DNA from 2 places in the Nesterenkonia halobia genome. Region 1 is predicted to be linked to the other one. Evidence: riboswitches for the same ligand, from Rfam matches in the RefSeq annotation. Region 1 holds a riboswitch; the other holds the start of a gene.

Region 1 (3,392 bases):
CCGGTAGAAGAGCTCGGCGCCCTCCTGCTCCTGACCGGCCATGATCGGATCCAGACCCGCCCAGGCGTCGACGTCGCCGTTGGACAGCGCGGTGGCGCCGTCGGCGTGCTGGAGGTTCTGGACCTCGACGTCGTCGACGCTCATCCCGGCCTGCTGCAGCGCCTGGACCAGGAAGAAGTACGGGTCGGTGCCCAGCGTGGCGGCCACGCTGGCGCCCTCGAGGTCCTCCATCGACTCGATGTCCGAGTCCGGACCGGCGACCAGCGCCGACCACTCAGGCTGGTTCTCGATGAGGATCGTCTTCTGCGCGGCGCCGTTGGCGCGGGCGAGCAGCGCCGCCGAACCGGCGGTGGAGCCGACCTGGATCGCCTCGGCGCGCAGCTTCTCGTTGGCGTCGTTGGAGCCGTGGGACTGGACCCACTCGACCTCGGTGCCGGCGTCGGAGAGCTCCTCCTCCAGCCAGCCGTGCTCCTTGATGACCAGACTCAGCGGGTTGTAGGTCGCGAAGTCGAGGGTGAGCGTGCCCAGCTCGCCGTCCTCGGAGTCGGACGGCCCCTCGCCCTGCACGCAGCCGGCGGCCAGGACGGTCACCGCCGCGCCGGCGGCGACGACACGGGCGAGCCGGGTGGTGCGGAGGGCGGCGTGGTGCGAACGATTCATCGTGGGGAACGGCCTTTCGTGCAGTCGTGTCATCAAGGGGCAGGCGGTGCCGCGCGGGGGAGGGGGAGCGTCAGTGCTCGTGGCTGTCCACGACGTGGCCCGCGACGAGCTTCGCTCGTCACGGGTCCCTGACGTCGTGGGTCCAGACGCCGAGGCCGGCGAGCAGCTCGCCGCGCAGCGTGGCCAGCTCGGCCGAGGCGCGGTCGCGCGGGCGCTCGCCCGGGACCTCGAGCAGCCGGGAGACTGTCGCGCCCTCGGGGGCGCCGTCGGAGTCCTCGGCCGGGTCGGCGCCGAGCAGCAGGATCCGGTCGGCCAGCTGCAGGGCCTCGTCGACGTCGTGGGTCACCAGCAGCACGGTGGTGCCGGTCTGCGCGTGGACGTCGAGCAGCAGGTCCTGCATCTTCAGCCGGGTCAGCGCGTCGAGCGCGCCGAAGGGCTCGTCGAGCAGCAGCACCCCGGGCCGACGCGCCAGCGCCCGGGCCAGCGAGGCGCGCTGGGCCATGCCGCCGGAGATCTCGCGCGGACGCAGCTCCGCCCGCTCGGCCAGCCCGACCAGCCGCAGCAGCTCGTCGACGCGCTCGCGGCCCTCGGCCCGGGACACGCCGCGCGGCAGTCCCAGGGCGACGTTGCGGCGGATCGAGCGCCAGGGCAGCAGCCGCGGCTCCTGGAACCCGACGGCGGTGCGCTCGTCGAAGGGCTTCACCGGGTCGCCGTCGATCAGCACCTGGCCGTCGTGGCCGGCGTCGAGACCGCCGACGGCGCGCAGCAGCGTGGACTTGCCGCAGCCGGAGGCGCCGAGGACCGCGACGACCTCGCCGGGACGCAGGGCGACGTCCACGTCGCGCAGCACAGTGCGCTCGCCGAAGCGCCGGCCGACGGCCTGCAGATCCACCGGCAGCGAGCGGCGGGCGGACTCGGCCGTCGTGCCCGGACGGGCGGCGGGCGACTCGGCCTCGGCGGGACGCTCGGCGCGGGGCGTCGCGAGGGCAGGTGCGGACGTCGTCATGGAGGATTCACGCTCCCATCGGTCCTGGCGGTAGCACCCGGCGTGACAGAAGCACCCGGGTTGCTGCGGCGTCGTCGAGCCAGATCTCTCGGCCGCTCGGGATGGATACGCGATTCACCGTACGAGGCCCGACGCGCCGGGACCAAAGCGCGCCCACGATGTGAGACATCCGGCGACATCTTCTGCCGCCGCAGACGCTCCCGGTCGCCCCCGCCGGGGGAGGCTCATCTGACGAACTGTGACATGAACACTCTGCACAGATTTGACGAGTGTTCATCACCGGCCCGTACAGTTGAGCCCAGCCACCATCCAGAGCGACTGAGAGATCTGGCTCGACGACGTCGCAGCAACCCGGGAAGGCCACGCCGCGCCGGGTGCTACCGCCAGGACCGATGGAGAATGCCCATGATTTCACTGCGCCATGTGTCCACGACCTTCCCCGCCGCACGGGGTGAGGATCCGATCCGCGCCGTCGACGCCGTCAGCCTGGAGATCCCGCAGGGGAGCATCCAAGGCATCATCGGCTTCTCCGGCGCGGGGAAGTCGACGCTGCTGCGGAACATCAACCTGCTCGAGCGCCCCACCGCCGGCGCGGTGCACGTCGCCGGCACGGAGCTCACCGCCCTCGACGGCGAAGCGCTGCGCCGTGCGCGCCACCACATCGGGATGATCTTCCAGGGCTTCAACCTGGTGAACAATCTGACTGTCGCGCAGAACGTGGAGCTGTCGCTGAAGTTCGCCGAAGTCTCCGAGAAGGCCGAGCGCCGCCGGCGCGTGGCCGAGGCGCTGGCCATCGTCGACCTCGCCGACCGTGCTGAGACCTACCCGGCCCAGCTCTCCGGCGGACAGAAGCAGCGCGTGGCGATCGCCCGGGCGCTGGCCACGCGGCCGCAGGTGCTGCTCTGCGACGAGCCGACCTCGGCCCTGGACCCGGCGACGACGGCGACGGTGCTGCAGTACCTCGCCGACGTGAACCGGGACCTGGGGATCACCGTGGTCATCGTGACCCACGAGATGGAGGTCATCAAGGCCCTGGCCGATCATGTGGCCGTCATGGAGGACGGCCGCGTCGTCGAGCGGTTCCCGGCCGCCGAGCTGGACCGTGAGGACTTCGCCCCGCGCACCGCCATCGGCGAGTATCTCGCCGGCGGCGGCATCCGCGTCGACCGCGGCGGGCGCGCGGCGGCCGACGTCGCCGCGCCGGAGCAGACGGATCGCGCGGAGCAGACGGAACAGGCCGCCGCGCACGACTCGCACCAGCTGTCGGAGGTGGTCGGCTGATGCAGCGCATCCTCGAACTGCAGCCCGAGCTGGTCCAGGCCCTGCTGGAGACCTTCGTGATGATCGGGGTCGCCATCCCGCTGGCGGTGCTGCTCGGCACGCCGCTGGGCGTGTGGCTATTCGTCCACGCCCCGGGCGGGATCGCGCCGTCGCCGCGCAGCCATGCCGTGGTCAGCGGGCTGGTCAACGCCGTGCGCTCCTTCCCGTTCCTGATCCTGCTCATCGCGATCATCCCGTTCACCCGGCTGATCGTCGGCACCACGGTCGGCACCGCCGCGGCCATCGTGCCGCTGACGGTCAACGCGATCCCGTACTTCGCCCGGCTGGTCGAGCAGAACATCAGTCAGCTCGGCACCGGCGCCGTGGAGGCCTCCCGGGCGATGGGGGCGACGCGCCGGCAGATCATCCGCAACGTGCTGCTGGTCGACGCCCGGCCCGGCCTCAT
Region 2 (3,392 bases), on a different contig from region 1:
ATGATCATGTCGTCGGAGCGGCCGGTGATGCGCCCCATGCGCCGGTGGCCGGGCCGGTCCGTGCCGGGCTGCAAGCGGGTCAGGTCGTGGGTGCGGTAGCGGATGATCGGCAGCGCCTGCTTGGTCAGCGTGGTGAAGACGAGCTCGCCGTCCTCGCCGGTGGACAGCGGGTGCTCGTCGAGCGGGTCGATGATCTCCGGCAGGAAGTGGTCCTCCCAGATCGTCGAGCCGTCCTGCCGGGCGGCCGACTCGCCGGCGACGCCGGGCCCCATCACTTCGGAGAGTCCGTAGATGTCGCAGGCGCGCAGCGCGAAGGTCCGCTCGATCTCCTCTCGCATCTGCTCTGTCCACGGCTCGGCGCCGAGCACGGCGACCTCCAAGGAGGTCTCGGCCGGATCGATGCCGGCGTCGCGGAAGGCGTCGGCCAGGGTGAGCAGGTAGGTCGGCGTGCAGAGGATGACCCGCGGGCGGAAGTCGCGGATGAGCTGGACCTGCTTCTCGGACTGGCCGCCGGACATCGGCACCACGGTGGTCTGCAGCTTCTCGGCGCCGTAGTGGGCGCCGAGGCCGCCGGTGAACAGCCCGTAGCCGTAGGCGTTGTGCACCAGGTCGCCGGGGCGGACGCCGGAGTGCCGCAGGCAGCGGGCGAGCAGCGTGGCCCAGGTGTCGAGGTCCTCGTCGGTATAGCCGACGACGGTCGGCAGGCCGGTGGTGCCGGAGGAGGCGTGGAGGCGGCGGATCTGCTCCCGCGGGACGGCGAAGGCCTCGAACGGGTAGGCCGCGCGCAGGAACTCCTTGTCGGTGAAGGGGAACTTCGCCAGATCCTCCAGCGACTGCAGGTCGTCCGGGCCGACGCCGTGGGCGTCGTAGAGCGCGCGGTAGGCGGGGACGTTCTCGTAGGCGTGCCGGACGGTCTGCTGCAGCCGGGTCAGCTGCAGCTCCTCGATCTCGGCGCGGCTGTACAGCTCCTCCGGGTCGGGGGAGGCCGGGTCGCGGCGCGTCGACTCGGGGTCGACCTCCGCCGGGCGGGAGGGGGTCTCGGGGGCGGTCGCGGGGGAGGAGTCGGCGGCACGGGAGGGGGAGGCCATGGGGATCACTTCTCTCCGGGGGTCTGGGCGGTGCGGTCGGCGCCGGCAGGGCCGGCAGGGCCGGCAGGGTCGGCAGGGTCGGCGGGTGCGGCGGAGGGCGCCGGCACAGTGCGCGAGCGGCCGCGGAAGACGGCGACGGGCTCGTCGTCGCAGGTGACCGTCACGTCGAAGACGCCGCTGCGTCCGGTGCGTGCGACCTCCACGGCCTCGGCGACCAGCTCGTCGCCGGGGCGCGTCGCACGCAGGAAGGTGATGTCGGCGCCGGAGGCGACGGTGACGGTGCCGTCGTCCTGATCCGGGTGGTTGCATGCCATCGCGAAGCATGTGTCGGCCAGGGCGAAGATCATCCCGCCGTGGGCGATCGCGAAGCCGTTGGTCATCTCCGGCCGCAGCGTCATGGCCAGGCGGGCGCGGCCGGGCTCGGCGAGGAGCACCTCGGCGCCCAGCCATCCCGCGCATCGATCCGTCTCCAGCATGCGGTGGCGCGGCCCGTCGTCGGGCATCGGCACGCCTCGCGGGGAGGCGCTCGGCGCGGAGGGTCCTGCGGCGTCCGGCGGCTCGACCGTGGCCGTCGGCGACGGCCGCTCGGGGTGGGCGGGCTCGGGCATCACAGGCTCCTCACGATTTATAGACCGATTGGTCGGTAAATAAACTCAAGCACTGGAGGGTGTGTGATGTCAAGCACATCCGTGGAGGCGGGCGGGGCGGGTCGTCGGGCGCCGGGGGCGGAGATCACCGGCGTCGAGTGCACGGCCCGCCGGCGGGAGGGTCCACATCCTGAGATTCTGCGCCGGTCTCCCGGCGGGGACTTGCCCTTTCGGCCTCGCGCGGGCAGACTGATGACCAGGTCAAGAGTGCCAGCGTGAAACCCCGGTTTGCTGGCCGGCAACCCTCCAGTTCGCGGTGGGGTGCCCCGGGTGACGACCAGGCTTCGTCGGGATTCCGGCGGGGCAAGCGCGGGCCATCACACGACACAGTGCGGCCCACCTCATGTCCTTCGACAGGGCCGCATGGCAGGTTCTCTCGCCCGCAGCGCGGGCGGCGCCTCCGTTCCGGTCCCTGTCGCCACGACCGCATTGAACGGAGAGCTCGATGAGCAGCACTGAGAACACCGCTCCCACCTGGAGCTTCGAGACCCAGCAGATCCACTCCGGCGTCGAGCCGGACCCCGTCACCGGCGCGCGGGCGCTGCCGATCCAGCAGACCACCTCCTTCGTCTTCCCGAGCGCCGAGACCGCCGGGAAGCGCTTCGGCCTGGAGGAGCTCGGCCCGATCTACTCCCGGCTGACCAACCCCACCGTCGAGGCGGTGGAGAACAAGATCGCCGCGCTCGAGGGCGGCGTCGGCGCGCTCGCGGTCGGCTCCGGCCAGGCCGCGGCGTCGATCGCGCTGCTGAACGTCGTCGAGACCGGCGGCCACGTCGTCGCCTCGCCGTCGCTGTACGGCGGGACGCAGAACCTCTTCAAGCACACCCTGCCCAAGTTCGGCATCGAGGTCACCTTCGTCGAGGACCCCGACGACGTCGAGTCCTGGCGGGCGGCCACGCGGGAGAACACCGGCGCCTTCTTCGGCGAGGTCGTCGCGAACCCGCGCGGCGACGTGCTCGACCTGGAGGCCGTCGCGGCGATCGCCCACGAGCACGGGGCCCCGCTGATCGTGGACAACACGCTGACCAGCCCGTACCTGATCCGGCCGATCGAGCACGGCGCCGACGTCGTCGTCCACTCGGCGACCAAGTTCCTGGGCGGCCACGGCACGGCGATCGCCGGCGTGATCATCGACTCCGGGAACTTCGACTACACGAAGAACCCGCAGCGCTTCCCGGGCTTCAACGAGCCGGACGAGAGCTACCACGGCATCGTCTTCGGCCGGGACCTGGGCGTCGACGGGATCTTCGGGGTCAACCTGTCCTACATCCTCAAGGCGCGCGTGCAGCTGCTGCGCGACCTGGGCCCGTCGCTCTCGCCGCACAACGCCTTCGAGATCAACCTCGGTCTGGAGACGCTGAGCCTGCGCATCGAGCGCCACGTCTCCAACGCCGAGGCGGTGGCGGAGTACCTGGAGAACCATCCGGCGGTGACGCGCGTGAGCTACCCGGGCCTGGAGTCCAGCCCCTGGCACGAGCGGGCGCGGAAGTACCTGCCCAAGGGCGTCGGCTCGGTGCTGGCCTTCGAGGTCGAGGGCGGCGCGGAGGTCGGTCAGGCGGTCGTCGACGGACTGCAGCTGCACTCGCTGGTCGCCAACGTCGGCGACGTCCGTTCGCTGGCGATCCACCCGGGCTCGACCACGCACCGTCAGCTGACC

The links. A riboswitch is a leader RNA that binds a small molecule or an ion and turns the genes downstream of it on or off. The one in region 1 is predicted to bind S-adenosylmethionine.
Region 2: linked by a shared signal. The riboswitch ahead of ABD652_RS00885 (O-acetylhomoserine aminocarboxypropyltransferase/cysteine synthase family protein) and the one ahead of ABD652_RS12330 (ABC transporter ATP-binding protein) in region 1 are both predicted to bind S-adenosylmethionine.

Annotation. Positions count from the first base shown of each region.
Region 1 is NZ_BAAAYG010000012.1:23,628-27,019, reverse strand. It holds gene ABD652_RS12335 (aliphatic sulfonate ABC transporter substrate-binding protein) at 1-660, opposite strand, end outside; gene ABD652_RS12330 (ABC transporter ATP-binding protein) at 779-1,666, opposite strand; SAM riboswitch class I at 1,679-1,774, opposite strand; SAM riboswitch class I at 1,969-2,065, shown strand; gene ABD652_RS12325 (methionine ABC transporter ATP-binding protein) at 2,072-2,947, shown strand; gene ABD652_RS12320 (methionine ABC transporter permease) at 2,947-3,392, shown strand, end outside.
Region 2 is NZ_BAAAYG010000002.1:16,777-20,168, forward strand. It holds gene ABD652_RS00875 (phenylacetate--CoA ligase family protein) at 1-1,088, opposite strand, end outside; gene ABD652_RS00880 (hotdog fold thioesterase) at 1,094-1,696, opposite strand; SAM riboswitch class IV at 1,935-2,051, shown strand; gene ABD652_RS00885 (O-acetylhomoserine aminocarboxypropyltransferase/cysteine synthase family protein) at 2,181-3,392, shown strand, end outside.